4 regions of the Paenibacillus sp. FSL H8-0034 genome follow, and region 1 is predicted to be linked to each of the others. Evidence: predicted binding sites of a transcription regulator. Region 1 holds the regulator's gene; each other region holds the start of a gene.
What was found. Region 1 encodes LexA, which represses DNA repair genes until DNA is damaged. Its sites were predicted from a motif close to CGAACATATGTTCG; they were not measured.
Positions count from the first base shown of each region.

Region 2: a site for LexA is predicted at 1,482-1,495, ahead of NST47_RS14455 (YolD-like family protein). Genes of this name have one in related genera too.
Region 3: a site for LexA is predicted at 3,590-3,603, ahead of addB (helicase-exonuclease AddAB subunit AddB). Genes of this name have one in related genera too.
Region 4: a site for LexA is predicted at 1,668-1,681, ahead of recA (recombinase RecA). Genes of this name have one in related genera too.

Region 1 is NZ_JBBOBS010000001.1:5,169,368-5,174,047, reverse strand. It holds gene glnA (type I glutamate--ammonia ligase) at 1-440, shown strand, start outside; gene lexA (transcriptional repressor LexA) at 625-1,248, opposite strand; gene NST47_RS23360 (LysM peptidoglycan-binding domain-containing protein) at 1,334-1,774, shown strand; gene NST47_RS23355 (DUF896 domain-containing protein) at 1,930-2,142, shown strand; gene NST47_RS23350 (aldo/keto reductase) at 2,161-3,150, shown strand; gene NST47_RS23345 (hypothetical protein) at 3,175-3,687, shown strand; gene NST47_RS23340 (HAD-IA family hydrolase) at 3,703-4,500, shown strand.
Region 2 is NZ_JBBOBS010000001.1:3,230,625-3,235,304, reverse strand. It holds gene NST47_RS14465 (sulfatase family protein) at 1-321, opposite strand, end outside; tRNA gene NST47_RS14460 (tRNA-Pro) at 906-979, opposite strand; gene NST47_RS14455 (YolD-like family protein) at 1,204-1,461, opposite strand; gene NST47_RS14450 (HU family DNA-binding protein) at 1,873-2,148, opposite strand; gene spoIVA (stage IV sporulation protein A) at 2,340-3,818, opposite strand; gene NST47_RS14440 (hypothetical protein) at 4,095-4,680, opposite strand, start outside.
Region 3 is NZ_JBBOBS010000001.1:5,418,032-5,422,711, reverse strand. It holds gene NST47_RS24545 (sigma-70 family RNA polymerase sigma factor) at 1-403, shown strand, start outside; gene NST47_RS24540 (hypothetical protein) at 487-1,677, shown strand; gene NST47_RS24535 (ABC transporter ATP-binding protein) at 1,674-2,633, shown strand; gene NST47_RS24530 (ABC transporter permease subunit) at 2,630-3,514, shown strand; gene addB (helicase-exonuclease AddAB subunit AddB) at 3,750-4,680, shown strand, end outside.
Region 4 is NZ_JBBOBS010000001.1:3,728,898-3,733,577, forward strand. It holds gene pgsA (CDP-diacylglycerol--glycerol-3-phosphate 3-phosphatidyltransferase) at 1-248, shown strand, start outside; gene NST47_RS16850 (competence/damage-inducible protein A) at 299-1,546, shown strand; gene recA (recombinase RecA) at 1,755-2,804, shown strand; gene NST47_RS16860 (RecX family transcriptional regulator) at 2,862-3,584, shown strand; gene rny (ribonuclease Y) at 3,915-4,680, shown strand, end outside.

The DNA of each region.
Region 1 (4,680 bases):
TGGTTCCTGGCTATGAAGCTCCTTGCTATGTTGCTTGGTCTGCCAGCAATCGGAGTCCGATGATTCGTATTCCTGCATCCAGAGGACTGAGCACCCGTGTTGAGGTTCGTAATCCGGATCCAGCTGCTAATCCATATCTGGCGTTAGCTGTTATGCTGAAGGCTGGTCTGGACGGAATCAAGAACAAAATGCAGCTGCCTCCGCCAACGGATCGTAACATTTATGTAATGACCGAGGAAGAGCGTGAGGATCAAGGAATTCCAAGTCTGCCGGTTAACCTTAAGGTTGCATTGGAAGAGATGCTGCGCGATGATGTCATTTGTGATGCGCTCGGTGATCACGCTCTGGCTCACTTCATTGAGCTTAAAGAAATCGAATGGGATATCTATCGCACTCAGGTTCATGCATGGGAACGCGAGCAGTATTTGACGCTTTACTAAAAATGAGTTCACCCTATGAATGATTACTTTTTTCTTTGAATAAACAAAAGAAGCTCTCCCCATGTAGAAGTTTTACTGCGGGAAAGCTTCTTTTTGTATGTGAGGACGCGATTGCAGCTCATAGCAAAAAGCCGACTGTCAAGTAGCCCTGACGTCGACTTCAATAAGTGCCTGATTATAATGATTACACGATGTCTCGGAACAGCCCTACGACTCTTCCTAAAATAGTAACAGTCTTTAAACGAATCGGTTCCATAGTAGAGTTCTCAGGCTGCAGACGTATATGATCTTTTTCCTTGTAGAACCGTTTGACTGTAGCTTCGTCATCTTCAGTCATTGCAACAACAATATCACCGTTATTGGCAGTTTGCTGCTGTCTGACGATAACATAATCCCCATCATTGATACCGGCATCAATCATACTGTTGCCCTCGATACTCAACATGAACACATTGTAATCGCCAACATAATGACTCGGAAGCGGGAAGTAATCCTCGATATTTTCCGTAGCAGTAATCGGAATACCAGCAGTAACGCGTCCAATCAATGGAACACGAACAACGGATAAGGCAAAGTTGCTGCCCTCTGTCAGGGTACCGTCCGTAATTTCAATCGCTCTTGGCTTGGTAGGATCACGCCGAATGAGTCCCTTTTTCTCCAAACGCTCCAGATGTCCGTGCACAGTAGAACTGGAAGCGAGGCCAACTGCTTCACCAATTTCACGAACGGAAGGTGGATACCCTTTATCTTTCACTTCATTCTTAATAAAATCCAGGATTGCCAATTGTCGAATGGATAGCTTACTCATTAGGATCACTCCAATGCTTGGTAATAACTAGTGAGAGTATAACATAGAACCGGAGTTCGTACAAACATAAGTTCTAATTTTTCAATTGACACAAACATTTGTTCGTGTTATTTTGAAAACAGAACAAATGTTTGGGGGCGCTGTTATGTATATGAATGAACAATTGTTATCGAAGAGAGAGTCTGTTTCCAGGAATGCTTCTGCCTTTCCGCTGCTGCTAGCTTCCATTATTCCTTATCGAAAAAAGCTCTTGAGATATGCAGGCTTGTTCGCAGCAGCGTCAATCATTATTTTAATCAGCTTGTCTGTTTCATTGCTTGGCGGAGATCTGGATGCTTATGCTTCATCGGATCACACACCTATTGAATATTCGGTAGAGATCGTTAATGGCGATACTTTATGGTCGATAGCCAGCAAACATGCAGATAAAGGACAGGATGTCCGTGAATATATTTATAACCTCAAGAAAGTGAATGGATTAAAGTCTAGCATACTTCAAGAAGGGCAAACACTTAGACTTCCTTAAAAAGATAGACTTAATTTTGTATGTCGGAATTAACACTCTCACCCACACAATACATAGAAACACCTCCTTGACTCTTGACAATGGTAGGCCATAATGTCAAAGTATACTTTGATGCATTTATCAAGCATTTTTGTAGAAGATCGGGAGGATTTTACATGGATAATGGAACAGAGCCATATATTCAACGAATCAATGAATTGGCCCGTAAAGCCAAAACAGTAGGTCTGACAGACGATGAGCTGGAAGAACGCAATGAGCTTCGCAAACGTTATATAGAAGCTTTTAAAGGCAATCTTCGCAGTCAGTTGGAGACAATTAAATTTGTTGATGAGGAACAAGAGGATAGTGACACGAACCAGCACAAATAATTAGGGGTGAACCATTGCGTGCAATATCGAGTACTGGGCAAAAGCGGGGTTGTGGTTTCTGAGCTTTGTTTGGGGACCATGACCTTTGGCAATACAACCAGCGAGGAAGACTCAACAACCATGATTCACGATTTTTTGGATCAAGGTGGGAATTTTCTTGATACTGCGGATGTGTATGTATCAGGACGTTCTGAGGAAGTCGTTGGCAAAGCGATCAGCGGTCGACGCTCGGATGTGATTCTGGCCACTAAAGTACGTTTTGCGACAGCAAATAATGTTAATCATGTCGGCTTATCACGCAAACATATTTTAGACGGGGTAGAAGCCAGCTTACGGCGTTTGAATACCGACTATATTGATTTGTATCAAATGCATGTCTGGGATCAAATTACACCGATTGAAGAAACATTACGTACGTTGGATGATTTGGTGACATCTGGAAAAGTCAGATACATCGGATGCTCCAACTTTTTGGCGTATCAAATTATGAAATCCCTTGGGATCAGTGATCATAATCGATATGCCCGATTTATTTCCAATCAACCGCAATATAGTCTCGTGTCTCGTCAGATGGACAGGGAAGTGCTGCCTTTATGTATCGAAGAAAATGTAGGCGTTATTCCATGGGGACCTATTGGTGGCGGTTTCCTAAGCGGTAAATACCCTCGTGGTGAAGCACCGACAGAAGGTAGGCTCTCGTCTAAAGCGGGTGAAAGCAGCTGGATGTTACGCAATTCGGAGAAAAACTTCCGTATACTTGAAGAAGTCCTTGCTGTTGCTTCAGAAATTGAACAAACACCTGTTCAGGTGGCTTTGAATTGGCTCATACATAAAAAGGGGATTACCGCCCCTATATTTGGTGCAAGGACATTGGAGCAGTACCATGAGAATATGGGAGCAGTTGGCTGGAAACTCTCCACAGATCATTGGAACCGCTTGGATACTGTGAGTGCGCTTGAGGATGACTATCCATACCGATTTATAGAAAAATTTAAAAGAGAAGTGTAGCCGGTATATTAAAGGAGATTGCCTATGTCTCGCAAGTGGGAACGAATGGTCAAGAAGAATACGAAAGTAGTTAACAAAAGCAGGGCCAAGCATGGCAAGCCAACGATCAGCCAAACCGTATCATCAGACGATTCGGTTACTATTAAAGGGCGTAATTGGACGTTATCGTTATTTTTATTTTGCGTAGGTATTTTTTGTTTTATAGCTTTTCAGAACACGAATCAGGATGAATACTTGTACTGGCTAACAGGCGGAAGTTATATGCTGCTGAGCTTATTCATGTTTGGTGTCAGACGCCCGCAGCTTAAAATTGGCAAAGACTTTTTGGGAAGCCGTCGATTTACGGGAGACAAGAGAGTGCCCGCTTCGGATATTAAAGAAATCGCATTATCTTCGGATGCTGTCATCATTTCATTGAAGAGCAGCAAAATCAGATGGTCGTTTACACGTTTTTATCATAGAATGGATATTTCGGCGATGTCAGAGCGATTGAAGGAATTCGCCGCTAATCATGCAGTACCTTTGAAGGTGGAGTAGAAAGGGAGAGGCTCAATGGCTATTAAGGCAGTATTATTTGATTTGGATGATACGTTATTATGGGATGATCGAAGTGTAAAAGAGGCCTTTCAGGCAACATGTTTAGCGGCAGCGGAGCAAGTCAATGTTGACCCTATCGAACTCGAGCAGGCGGTAAGACAAGAGGCGCGGAAGCTATATGAGTCATACGATACGTTTGCTTTTACCAAAATGATCGGAATCAACCCTTTTGAAGGGTTGTGGGCTAACTTTACAGAAGGTGATAATGAGAATTTTCGTAAACTGGAGCAGCTTGCACCTCAATATCGTACTGAATCATGGACCCTTGGTCTTAAAGCTTTAGGTATAGACGATGCAAAGCTTGGCTATGAGCTTGGGGAGAGATTCCCGATGGAACGTCGCAGTCGCCCTATTGTTTATGAGGAAACGTTCGAGGTTCTGGATCAATTAAAAGGCAGCTATAAGCTGCTGCTCTTAACCAATGGTTCTCCGGATTTACAGAAGGAAAAGCTGGCTGGTGTTCCTGAGCTTGCGCCTTATTTTGACCATATTGTCATATCAGGGAATCACGGAGAGGGCAAGCCTGCAACCTCAATATTTAATCATGCACTTGACCTGCTTCAGGTTACAGCTGATGAAGCAGTAATGATTGGCGATAAGCTCACAACCGATATTTTGGGATCTAACCGGATCAATATGCGTAACATGTGGATTAATCGACATGCGCTGCAAAGGGACGATGAAATCATACCTGCCTTTGAGATTGTAAGTTTGCGAGATATTCAAGGTGTAATTGATTCCATAAGTTCATAAGTGTAAAAAAACTATGGAATGCAATAAAAACCCGCCAGCGCTGAGTAACAGGCTGACGGGTTTTGTTCATAATATCAGAATTGATAGTTTTCAGCAGAGCTGAATATTCCGATATTGCAAGAAAAGCAACCTATTGGACACGGATGTATCTTCGTCGAATAGGCTTCGATCAGAAGCTTT
Region 2 (4,680 bases), 1.9 Mb from region 1:
CTTTCCAATATATCCGGTACGATAACCCTCGCTGCTCAATATATTACCGATCGTAATCTCATCATCATGAAGCTTTACAGGAAGCCCCAGCTTACAGTTCGTCGTTACGCCTGTGGATAGAGGGAACCGTCCCGTCATCATGACAGAGCGATTCGGCGAGCAAAGCGGGAAACAACTGATCGCGTTATCCAAATCAACACTTTCCGCAGCAAACCGGTCAATGTTGGGTGTGTACACCTCATCCTCGTTTCGAAAACCTACTGCCTGTTTTCGCCACTGGTCCGGAAATACAAACAGAATATTGGGCTTTTTTATCGACATGGTTATAACCTCCCTATACTATTTCTATTCATAAATAAATAGTGCTGTTGAGCAAGTAAAACCCTCGGTATCTACTTAGGCCATTTACCTAGTTCCAAGATCAAATTCAACTTTATTTTACTTCGAATCCTGCTTATCTCACAGTTGAATGTTTTATTCACCTTGCGATTCACTGGTCATTCATTTTACTTATTGTTTATTCTGTACTGTATGAAGCGAGCTTACATTCGCTTGGTTACATCCGTTATCCATTCAGTGTCTACCGCTGCCGCAACAGCTTGAGCATACCAAACGTACTGAGGGACATCATCAAAATACATTGGGTCAATTACTTTAGATCGCAAATACCGAGTAACCATAGCGAGAAAATATGCTATAGAGATTGAATCCGAAGAAGCATACCTGCCACAGCTTCTTGGGCCCGCACGCAGCAAAAAGCCTTAGATCGTCTCTTTATAAAAAGAGCTTATCTAAGGCTTTTAATATGATATAAGTTATAAAGCCTCTGCAGGCCTTGAAGTTGTTTCGATCAATGAATATTCTCATAAAAGTAGACCCCACATAAGCAAGGTCTACTTCATGTATCGGATATGCCGGATTTGAACCGACGACCTCATCCACCCCAAGGATGCGCGCTACCAAGCTGCGCTAATATCCGTTGTTCCCTCGGTTCCTTACGGGCATAAACGCTTGTCGGACGTGGTGTTTTCGCTCAAATGGAGAACCGATCTTTACTGTTCGTTGGATCATATTATATCACGCAGCCGCGGATCCTTGCAACCCAAATCGATACAACTTGCGGTTCACTTAGTTATACGTAGAAGCCATTCGAATACATCTGCAACCCCCTTTTGGTTCGATCTTGTGCAACACCGAAAGCTTTCATTCAAACTCTACCTCAACCACATTCGCGAAGTCGATGAGATGCCAATCCCACTTCGTTCCCGTTGTCTCGATTTTAATAAAATGAAGCCGTGGATCCAGTCCTGTTACGATTCCAGTTATTCGGCGGTCCTCATATTCTCCGTATAACGTAATCTTCACACTCAAATTATTAGACCTTGAAGACGATAATCGTTCGATTAACTCCGATTGTTCACTTTTCGTTAATTCCGGTCTTGGGCACTTACTTAATGTCATATGTACAACCTCCGTCGATAAGAACATTTGTTCCCATTATAACAGATGAGCTGACCGATTAGTCAAGGGACTTTTGGACGATTAACTTAAAAAGGCTCCCCTTGTAGATTACGAGCGGAATGCTTTCATATTTGAGCGCATACATGCACGTTCTAAGCGACTTACCTTGCGTACATAAGACGACCTACGTATTGATGTGTTAAATCGCTCTAAAACTCCATTTCTGGCGATCTGACAGCACTTATATACAATGGATACTCCAAGTATCCACATTGCCGAGTTGTGCTAATACTCATGATGTCGGGCAACCATAACAAAAAAAGACACCTTAACCAGTTCAGGTTAAGGTGTCGCTCATACCATCAGTTCATACAATGGAAGTATGTAGAAATGAGTATGTAGGAAAAAACATTATGATTGAATTCCATCTTTCAAAGCTTTGCCTGGTTTGAAAGCAGGGATTTTGCTAGAAGGAATTTCGATTTCTTCGCCTGTTTGCGGGTTACGTCCTTTACGAGCGGAACGTTCACGAACTTCAAAGTTTCCAAATCCAACTAATTGCACTTTATCTCCACCTTGTAGGGCTTCGGAAATTGCTTCAAATACAGCTTCAACCGCTTTCGTCGCATCCTTCTTGGAAAGCTCGGATGTTTCTGCTACTTTGTTGATCAATTCAGATTTATTCATGCCATTCACCTCCCCCCAAGAGTAATTTATACCGTTACTTTCTTTGTTAACTGAAATGTTCAAAAATATACATAGGAAATTAAGGAAACCGAACAAATCAAGATTATATTAATACACCCACAGCACTTTATCAAGTACAAACCAAAAAATGCACCCCTCGGAGTGCATTTTCATCACTATTATTTGTTATTTTACAAAATTATGGCAATTAATCCGCCTGAGCCTTCGTTAATGATACGACCAAGTGTTTCTTGAAGCTTGTAGCGCGCATTGTCCGGCATCATGGCGAGCTTGCCTTGAATACCCTCTCGAACGATGGAATGAAGCGATCTTCCGAATATATCCGACTCCCATATTTTCAATGGATTGTCCTCGAAATCCTGCATCAAATATCGAACCAGCTCTTCACTTTGCTTCTCGGTACCGATAATCGGCGAGAACTCGGATTCAACATCGACCCTGATCATGTGAATCGAAGGCGCAGTCGCCTTCAGCCTAACGCCAAAGCGTGAGCCTTGACGAATGAGCTCCGGCTCATCCAGTGCCATATCCGCAAGTGACGGAGGGGCTATGCCATACCCAGTCGTTTTCACCATTTCCAGTGCTTCCGCAAAATGATCGTATTCCCTTTTGGCATGACTGAATTCCTGCATCATCTGCAGAAGGTGATCCTTGCCGCGGATCTCAACGCCGACGACCTCCATCAATATCCGGTCATACAGCTCATCGGGCGCATACAAATCGATCTCAGCCACGCCTTGGCCCATATTCATTCCCGCTAAGGCAGCTTTATCAATAAACTCATATTCCTCGAAATGGCTGACAACACGATCCACATCGCGCAGCCTGCGAATATCCTGAACCGTCTCTCTAACGGAATTCTCGAAGTGGGAGCGCAGCCAGTGACTATCTGACAGAACCATAACCCAACTCGGAAGATTGACGTTAACTTCATGTACAGGAAATTCGTAAAGCACCTCGCGCAGCACAGACATCATGTCATCTTCATTCATATTGGCTACACTCATCGATACTACCGGTATATCATGTGTTGCCTGAAGCTGGCTTCTTAGCTCCTGAGCAATCTCACCATTAGGCTTGGTTGAGTTCACAATCACAATAAACGGTTTACCTACTTCTTTCAACTCATTAATAATCCGATCTTCAGCATCTACATAAGAGGAACGCGGAATTTCCGCGATAGAGCCGTCTGTGGTAATCACCACACCAAGCGTTGCATGCTCCTGAATGACCTTTCGGGTACCGATCTCAGCCGCTTCCTGAAACGGAATGGCTTCATCAAACCACGGTGTGTTAATCATTCTCGGCCCATGCTCATCCTCGTAGCCTTTGGCACCATCTATGACATAGCCGACACAATCAACCAATCGAACGTTTACATTCAAACCTTCTGCTACATGCAGCTGCACAGCTGTATTCGGTACAAACTTCGGTTCAGTCGTCATGATTGTGCGTCCCGCCGCGCTTTGTGGGAGCTCATCCGTTGCACGTGCCCGATCCGCTTCATTTTGAATATTCGGCAGCACGATGGATTCCATGAAACGTTTGATAAACGTCGACTTCCCCGTACGGACCGCCCCTACGACCCCCAGGTAAATATCCCCGCCCGTACGCTCTGCAATGTCTTTAAAAATATCCACTTTTTCCAATGAGAATCCCTCCTACAGGTGGTATAAAGCGAAACTCGTACTATTCTTTTAGATTAGTAAAATATATGTACGAGTTAGCCAATTATGATAAATTGTTTAACCGAACTTTCTTGCTATCACTCCTTGCTCATAACGGCATAGCTAAGCCGCTGCATCATCTCTCTGAAACTATATGAACGGGACGCGCCAATTATTCTGCAACAACGCAAAAAACCTCTATCTCCCTTCAACTTCAAGGTGATAGAGGCTAACAAACCGTTTTGGTGCAACGAAAGCTTACATAGGCACTCCCATAACAGGTGTAGGTTGTCCATGAATCCAGTGGTACGCGTAGGAGCGAGCCGGTACATAATAAGATTCCTTGACTAGTAATTCTCTCAGGTCCTGCTTGTCATTTAAACTGGTCTGAAGCGACTTTTTATCGATAAGCCGCATCATTTCCTCAGCGTAATCGATAGCCACCTGCCCCATATCATTCATGAGAAAAGGAAGCTGTACCTGTCGGGTATACATACTTTGCGCCACAATCGGCTTTTTGTTCATTTTTGCAAAATCAATTCGGTAAAAGGCAGAAGAAACTGCTTCTCCTTTAGGAATTTGTCCATTATTTTTGGATTTATATTCGTCTACAAGCTTCTGAACCTCAACCGTTTTTTGAAAAGAAGTGAGGTCCATCATCTTAACCGTCGGCTTGGTTTCCACATCAACCAGGACATAGATTACGCTGCCGCCATTTTCAAAAGCATTCGCCGGCACATTGCTGATCAACGAACGTTCTTTAAGCTTTTTAAAATCAATCGGATACTTTTCATAGATCGGCGTCGTTTCTTCACTGTTTTTAATCGGCAACACATGCGTCTTG
Region 3 (4,680 bases), 250 kb from region 1:
ACAGGAGGTTTTTCTCAGATTATATCGCAATCCACCGGAGGAGCCGCAAGTTATTGGCGCCTGGCTGCATCGGGTGCTGACTCGTATTGGTTACGATCATCTGAATAAACAAGCGCGTGAGCGGAAGCTTCAGGAAAAACAGGAGCAATATATGCAGACTGCCGAACAACTGGGTGCATCCAATGAGCAGACATTTATTCGACAGTTGGATCAGGAGGAAGTTCGTGATTGGCTGGACCAGCTGCCTGAGCGTGACCGCAATGCACTGCTGCTTCGTTATTCCGGATACAGCTATGCTGAAATAGCCGAGCAGCTCCAGGTGAACCCACCGCTCGTCGGAACATTGTTAAACCGGGCAACCGCCAAGCTAAAACGACATGCTGAAGCACGAACGCATACCTGACATAAGGCTGCAAGATCATCGAAAAACATGGATAGATACAAGCAAGGATCTGGAAATGTGAACTGCCAAGGAGGCGAAAACTGTTGACAAGATTGAAACCAACTATAGCGAATGATCCGAAGAACGAAGAGAAACTTACAAGCGCTGCCTGGGAGAGGCTGCAAGCCTCCCTTCAAGAAGAGGGCGATCAACCGCAATGGCTGCTGTTAGGGCAAAGAGCTATGGCTGATCGTAATGAGGAAGCTGCAGCGGTGAGTGAGCTGGACATACAACAGACTCAGGCACTGGGAGCAGACTACATGATTCAACCGCCACTTCAATCGAGCCAACCTGCATGGAATGATTCAGATGCCAAGCTAACGCCGGAGGAACGGAAGAAACACAATCGTGCAGGAGTCTTCAGCAGCTGGATACGCCGCAATAACAAGCGAATTTGCATCGCAACTGCAGCATGCCTGTTGGTTGGCGTTATAGCTACACCTATAGGAAATGAGGCACTCGCATCCATTTTGAACAAGTTTCGTATGCAGCAGGTTACCGTTGTTAATGAAAATGATCTGCAGCAGCTGTTTTATAACGCTACGAATGGGGAAACACGTGAATCCGCCAATAAGTTTGGTGATTTCACACAGGTATCTGGCAATAAATCGGGTGAGCTGACTGCTGTTGAAGCTTCCAAGCTGCTCGGACGCAGTATCGTGGTTCCAAAGGAGTGGAATGCCAAGGAGCAAAAGCTGTATATCTCGCCATCCAATGCCATTACACTCAAGCTGAAGGTAGATGAAGTAAACAAAACGATGCTTCGTCTCGGAGCGAAAAAGCTGCTTCCACAATCGATTGATGGTAAGCCGATCACGCTTGAAATCGGTGAATCGGTGCATATTTATACAAGTATAAAAGATAAGCCAGGCTATTCCTTCTCGCAACAGCCAGTGCCTGTTATCACCGTAGATCCGACAATTCCTATTGCCGAGGCCTATGATGCATTGCTTCAGTTCCCGCTTTTGCCGGATAGTCTGAAGCAAAGCCTGCAGCAAACGAATGTATTAAGTGGAGGCGCAGTTCCGTTGCCAGTCGTGACAAATGGTCAATCGGAGAAGCTAAAGCTGAACAACCTGGATATCATTATGACGACAAGCAGCTCAGGTAAGTATGTTCATTATATGGCCACCTGGGTGAAAAATGGACAATTATTCACATTGAGTGGCGGGCAAGAAGTATTTGCAAACCGTCAAGCCTTTACTGATCAACTAACCGAGCTGACTCAATTATGAAAAATGCGGTCGTGGATGCAAGAGGGCTGACGAAGGACTACGGCAACGGTCGCGGCTGCCGCGAGATTACGATTCAGATCGGTCAGGGTGAGGCATTCGGCTTCCTCGGTCCGAATGGAGCAGGTAAAAGTACATTTGTTAAAATGCTGGTTGGATTAATTCGTCCAAGTGGTGGTCGTGCATTTATTCTCGGAGAGCCTATTGGCTCTCTGGAGGCACGCAGGCATATCGGTTATTTGCCGGAGCTGTACCGCTATCAGGAATGGCTGAGCGGGGAGGAAGTACTGCAGCTTCATGCCCGACTATGCGGTATGAAGGATTCGGAATCCAAGCCTGCTATCAAACGATTGCTTGATGAAGTGGGAATTGGTCTCCGTGGACGGGACCGTGTGAAACATTATTCCAAAGGCATGCAGCAGCGGCTCGGCTTGGCATGTGCCATGATTAATGATCCGCAGATTATTTTTCTGGATGAGCCTTCTTCGGCACTGGATCCGATAGGCCGCAACGAAGTAAGGGTGATGCTGCAGCGGCTGCGCAGTCAGGGGAAAACAATCTTTCTCAACTCGCATTTACTTGAGGATGTCGAGTTGTTGTGTGACCGGGTTGCCTTATTAAATAATGGTGACATTTTGCAGACAGGTACGGTAGCAGAGGTTCTTCAGGAATCGATCCGTTGGCGCTTTCGCGTCGGCGGATTTACGCCGTTTTTTTTATCGTGGCTTGTGGAGAACACCGGATTGTCTATCGTGAAGGTGGACAACCCTTCGGATTCAGAGGGTGATATCGTGTGGTTGGAAGCAGAGCTCGAAGATGACGAGCAGATCGGCTGGCTGAACAGTCTGGTCGTCGAACAAGGGCTTACCTTATATGAAGTGCATAAAGTGAAAGCACGTTTGGACGAGTGGTTTGTCGGTGCGCTCACCGGAATCAGTCATAGGGGGGAGCACATATGACAACGATTATTGCCATGACCTGGAAAGAAATGCTGCGCAAGCGTGTGATGCTATTAACTTTACTGATGACTACGGTATTCATGGTAGCTTTTTGGTTCGTAGCGCAAACGATTGGCGCAGATTTGCGGACAAATGGAGGCGGTTCTGAGCAATCGGTCTCTTATCTGATCGAACGCTTCAAGCTGGGCTCGATGATTCTTGCGCTTGGATTTTTCTTTGGCTCCTTCGTAACTGCTTTTCTATCGATATTCAGCTCTTTCTCTTCAGTAGCAGGAGAAGCAGAGCAAGGTGTGCTCCTTGCACTGCTGCCGCGGCCATTAGCCAGATGGCGCTGGTATGCAGGCAGATGGATCGGTTACGTTACACTGGGAATTGGCTACGCCCTTCTGCTATTTGTTTCTATCATGCTCGTAGCGCGTTACCACGCGGCAATTCCTTTGGATTGGCTGCTGCTCGTGAAATCATTTGTGCTTTTTGCATGGGTAGTACCGTTGCTGGTATCGGTATCTATGCTTGGCTCTTGTCTATTTTCGGCACTGGGTAATGGTGTATTTATGACGATGCTGTTTGGTGCAGGGTGGTTGGGCGGCATGATTGAGAAGGTATCCGGAAGCTTATTGCGTAGAGATGCTTCTCTACAGCCTCTCAAAACGATAGCGGGGCTGATGTCCTTGATTATGCCGGCGGATTCCATTCAACAGCGAATGCTGTCTGAAATGTTTTCTTTATCGGATATAACGGGTTTGATGAATATTAATCAATCGCTGGGACCATTCGGGTTTGGTCAGGAGCCAACAAACCTTTTTTTATTATACACCGCTTGTTATACCTTGGCTGCACTGGTGCTTGGGATGTGGATATTTCAAAGAAAAGATTTGTAAGTTGGAAAATAAAGCAGAATATATAGCTCCGTGTCCTTTGAAAAGGATAGCGGGGCTTTTATATTTTATAAAATAAGAACAAATGTTCTTATTTGTGCTTATGTGGTATAATACATCCATTACATTCCTTTTGGTATGACACCAAATTTTGATACAATGAACAGAACGGCAACAATGTACAGATAACAGGAATAGTGCACTTTCAGAGGATGTAGAGGTTTAGGAGGAGAAGTACATGGCTGTGCAATTTATACTGGGCAGAGCTGGCACTGGCAAAAGTACATATTGCTTGCGCAGCATGACCGATCAATTAATTGAATCCCCCGGCGGAAGGCCGCTTATTTTATTAGTACCGGAACAGGCTACCTTTCAAGCCGAGTATGCATTGGCATCTTCTCCAGAGCTTGGAGGAACGATGCGTGCTCAGGTGCTTAGCTTTCGCAGGCTTGCTCTGCGTATTATGCAGGAAGTAGGCGGAATAGCGAGATTGCCCATTGATGATATTGGGAAAAGGCTTCTGTTGCACCATATCCTACATAAACATCGTAAACGGCTTAAGCTGTTTCAGTCCTCGGCTGATCAGATGGGTTTTATTGATAAATTGGCTGATTTGTTTAATGAGTTCAAGCGCCATTGTGTCACCTCGGAAGGCCTTGCCGTGTTCGTATCAGGGACATCAGGTGAGGGTCAGGCATCTCCAATGCTGGCTGACAAGCTGCATGACCTGCAGCTGGTTTATGGCGAGTTCGAAGCAGAGCTTTCCCGAGCCTATCTCGATGGTGAAGATTATTTGACACTGCTGGCCGAGCAGCTCCCCAAGTCTCAATATGTTAAGGACGCCGTGTGCTGGATTGATGGGTTTCATGGCTTCACGCCACAGGAAATGGCGGCGATCGAAGGCCTGGCTGCCGCTTGCAGCGACGTTAAGATTACATTGACCCTGGATAAAGCCTATAAGCTGGGCGATAAGCTGCATGAGCTGAACTTATTTCATCGTACAGCACGAACAATGTTAAAGCTAAAGGAACGTTTGGATCATTTGGGACTGGCTGAGCAGGAGACGATTCTGTTACCCTCGCAGCCGCCGTTTCGTTACGTGAGCAGTCCGATGCTCGCTTATATGGAACAATCCTTTGAGCAGCGTCTGAAGCGGCCTTACGTCCCGT
Region 4 (4,680 bases), 1.4 Mb from region 1:
TTGCCGTTACAGGATTACGACAGATCGCTTTGCTTGAGGGTCATGTCATTGCGGCTAGTAAATGGGGTAAATGGAAAACAGCAGCTCAAATTACGGCAATTATTGCACTGCTGATCAACAATTTTCCATTTGCTTTTATTAATCTGCGCTTTGATTTATTTGCAAGCTGGGTCGCGGCTATCATAACCTTGTATTCCGGTTTGGATTATTTTATTAAAAATAAACATGTCATTAACTTTAACGAATAAACAGTAGGAGTTTCCTATTGTTTTTTTGTTCCATTCGGGAGGTAGTTTGAATGAGAGCTGAGATTATAGCGGTTGGTACAGAGCTTTTACTAGGACAGATTGTGAATACCAATGCTCAGTATTTGGCCCAAGGGTGTGCAGATTTGGGTGTAAGTGTATATTACCAGACCGTTGTCGGTGATAATGAAAGCCGCTTGGCGGACGCCCTGCAAATTGCCAAAAGCCGGGCCGATTTAATCATTTGTACAGGCGGACTTGGACCGACCCAGGATGACCTGACCAAGGATGCGCTCGCCGCTTTTCTGGGACAAAGGATAGTCACCCATCAGCCCTCAATGGATCATATCGAACAAGTGTTTGGTTCGAGAGGCATTCATATGGTCGAAAGCAATCGCAGGCAGGCGCTTATGCTGGAGCACAGTGATCCTTTAACGAATGATGCAGGAATGGCTGTAGGTATCGCTTTGACCCAGGATGGCACACACTACATACTATTACCCGGTCCCCCTAAAGAAATGAAGCCCATGTTCGATCATTACGCAGCACCGTGGATTGCGTCGAAGATGAGCGGGGTTCATCCCTTGTTCTCGAGGATGTTGAAATTTGCGGGAATTGGTGAATCTACGCTTGAACATGAACTTTTAGACCTTATTCATGCGCAAACAGACCCAACCATAGCTCCTTATGCCAAGGAGTCTGAGGTTACGATACGCATTACCACTCGCGCCTCTTCACAAGCGGAAGCGGATGTAAAGCTGGAGCCGCTGGAGCAGGAAATCAGAAGCAGGCTTGGAGACTACATATACGCCTCTGTAGACGTTCCAATTGAGCAAGAGGTCATACGTATCATGAAGGAGCGCAAATTGCTCCTGGCAGCTGCTGAGAGCTGTACAGGAGGGCTCCTCGGACATATGCTGACCGCAGTCCCCGGAAGTTCTGCCGTATTCCGTGGAGGTATCGTTTGTTATTCCAATATGTTGAAGAATAAGCTGCTGGATGTGCCGATGAGTATTCTGGAAGGAGCAGGAGCTCCAGGGGCAGTCAGCGCGGAAACAGCCGGTATTCTGGCAGAACAGATGCGACTTAAGGCAGATACCGATTATGCAGTTGCTATCACTGGGGTGGCCGGACCGGATGAATCCGAAGGAAAGCCGGTAGGTCTTGTGTATCTGGCTATTGCCTGCAAAGAAGGGCTGCCGGTTGTGGAGCGGCTGCAGTTGTCCGGTAATCGGGACAATATCAAGCTTCGTGCTGCAAAGGCGGCATTATACCAATTGTGGAAGCGTTTGGCGGTTTGATAGAGCTGGGATTGATATAATTAGAACTTGAAAGCGCACAGCCAATGTAATATAATAGAGGAAGCGGAAGAACCGTAACAATGGATCACATTTTGTTACGGTTTTTCTTTGGACCATAAACAGAATGTATGTTCGCAAAAATGCTTGGCAACACCATCAAAATAGGTTATTATTATACTTATCCAATACGGAAAAGGAAGTGAGTGTTTTGTCAGATCGGCGCGCAGCACTAGACAATGCCCTTCGTCAAATTGAAAAGCAATTTGGTAAAGGATCGGTTATGAAACTGGGTGAATCCGCCCATATGAAGATTGATGTTATCCCCAGCGGATCTTTGGCTCTTGATATTGCCCTCGGCATAGGAGGATTCCCACGTGGTAGAATTATAGAGGTTTTTGGCCCTGAATCATCGGGTAAAACAACAGTTGCGCTTCATGCTATTGCTGAGGTGCAGCGAGTAGGCGGAACAGCGGCTTTTATCGATGCTGAGCATGCACTAGATCCTTCCTATGCAAGTAAGCTTGGAATTAATATAGACGAGCTGCTGCTCTCCCAACCGGACACGGGTGAGCAAGCATTGGAAATTGCTGAAGCATTGGTACGCAGTGGAGCTGTAGATATTATCGTTATTGACTCGGTTGCGGCACTGGTTCCTAAAGCGGAAATTGAAGGAGACATGGGAGATTCCCACGTGGGTCTGCAAGCACGTTTGATGTCACAGGCATTGCGTAAATTATCCGGTGCTATCAACAAATCGAACACGATTGCAATTTTCATCAATCAGCTTCGTGAGAAGATCGGTGTTATGTTCGGTAATCCGGAGACAACCCCGGGCGGAAGAGCATTGAAGTTCTACTCCTCCGTACGTTTGGATGTACGTCGTGTAGAGAGCATCAAGCAAGGCAATGATATGGTTGGTAACCGTACAAGAATTAAAGTAGTTAAGAATAAAGTAGCGCCTCCATTCAAGCAGGCAGATATTGATATTATGTATGGCGAAGGTATTTCCAAAGAAGGAAGCATTATCGATATCGGTGCTGAAATGGATATTATTCAAAAGAGTGGCGCCTGGTATTCCTTCAACGGTGACCGATTGGGTCAAGGTCGTGAGAACTCCAAGCAATTCTTAAAGGATAATCCGCAAGTAGCTGATATTCTTGAAAATAAGATTCGCGAAAATGCCAACTTGTCAGCAACCGTCGATGCCGACTTGCTGAATAACGAGGAAGATGATGAAGATTTGGAAGAAGTTGAATAAAGCAGATGAAGGGCACCTTACTCAGGTGCCCTTCCGTTGCATTCGGAGTGATAAATCATGGATGAAGAAGTAAATGAGTTGAAGGAGCTGCCTTTAAAAGAAGGCGTAATAACCAAAATAGAGCGACAAAAAAGAGCCAAGGATCGTTACAATTTATATATCGAAGAACAGTATGTATTTTCTATACATGAGGATGTGCTGATCAAATACAGTTTGGCCAAGGGTACGGCAATCGATGAAAAAGAGCTGAAAGCGATAGTAGATGCTCAAGACAAACAGCAGGCTTATTTGGATGCCATTCGTTTATTATCGTTCAGGCTGCGTTCCGAGCACGAACTAAAGGCACGTCTGCGACAAAAGAACTATGAGCTTCCCACAATTGAAGACACGCTGGACCGTCTTAGACGGGAGCAGTATATAGATGATTCCTTGTTTGCTGAACAGCTGACACAGCAGCGTATTCATTCAGCCAAGAAGGGACGTAATTGGATTAAGCAGGAGCTTCAGCAGAAGGGGCTCAAATCTGAACACATTACAAGTGCGATTGGTCAAATTGACGAACAACTGGAGTATAGTAATGCTTATAATCTGATTTATAAAAAATATGGTTCCAGTTTAAAGCCGGACTCAGATGTGCAAAATATTAAAAGAAAAGCCTATGCCTTACTGCAAAGAAGAGGCTACAATTCAAGCGTGACCACTCGTGCTGTACGCGAATTAACGGATGCCGTCAGTCGTGGTATGGACAATGAGGATTGGGAGATTGAATTTGAAGAATGAAATTCATTTGTAATACGAATAGTTAATAATGTAAACTAATTAGGCTGCAGAACAGGTTTGAATACGGTTTAGGTATAAAAATTTGGCAGGAATTTAATAATTTCTACAAAGTAAAGCATTTCTCATGTCATACACCTTGACAAGCTTCTTCGACAAAAGATAAAATGAGCATGTATAATTTTGTACAATCAACCTCTCTGTTATGCCTAAACAGGAAGGTTGGCAAAGTAAAATCGCCAATTTTTACTTTTCTTACTGCTTGTTAAACGGATTAAAAACCATACGACCCCCAAGCTTACCCCTTGGAGAAACAACGAGGAGGTGAACTGGATGAACATACATCCAGCCATCTGGATCTTAATCATTCTCGTTGTTGGTGCTATTTGCTTAGGGATTGGTTATTTTATCCGCAAGTCCATTGCAGAAGCGAAAATTTCAAGTGCTGAGCAAGCCGCTGAGCTAATCAAGGATGGCGCTAAAAAAGAGGCGGAGGCACTAAGGAAAGAAGCGGTTGTGGAGGCCAAGGATGAGATTCACAAGCTCCGAACCGAAGCTGAAAAAGACATTCGTGATCGTCGAAATGAATCACAACGACAAGAGAGACGATTGTTGCAAAAAGAGGAATCGCTGGATAAAAAATTAGAATCTCTTGAGAAAAAAGAAGAGCAAGTCGCCAACAAAGAGAAGCGGATTGAAGAAACCCAATCACACATTGACGAGATTTATAAGAACCAGGTTACCGAGTTGGAACGTATTTCCGCATTGACCACGGAAGATGCCAAACAAATTATTTTGACCAATGTGGAACAGGAAGTACGGCATGAAACAGCTCAATTGATTAAAGAGATCGAACAGCAAGCCAAAGAAGAAGGCGACAAGAAAGCCCGTGAAATCATTACGTTAGCCATCCAGAGATGCGCTGCTGATCACGTAGCGGAAACAACGGTATCGGTGGTAACATTGCCGAATGAGGAAATGAAAGGACGAATTATCGGACGTGAGGGTAGAAATATCCGCGCGCTTGAAACACTCACAGGGATTGATCTTATTATCGATGATACCCCTGAAGCTGTTATTTTGTCCGGTTTTGATCCGA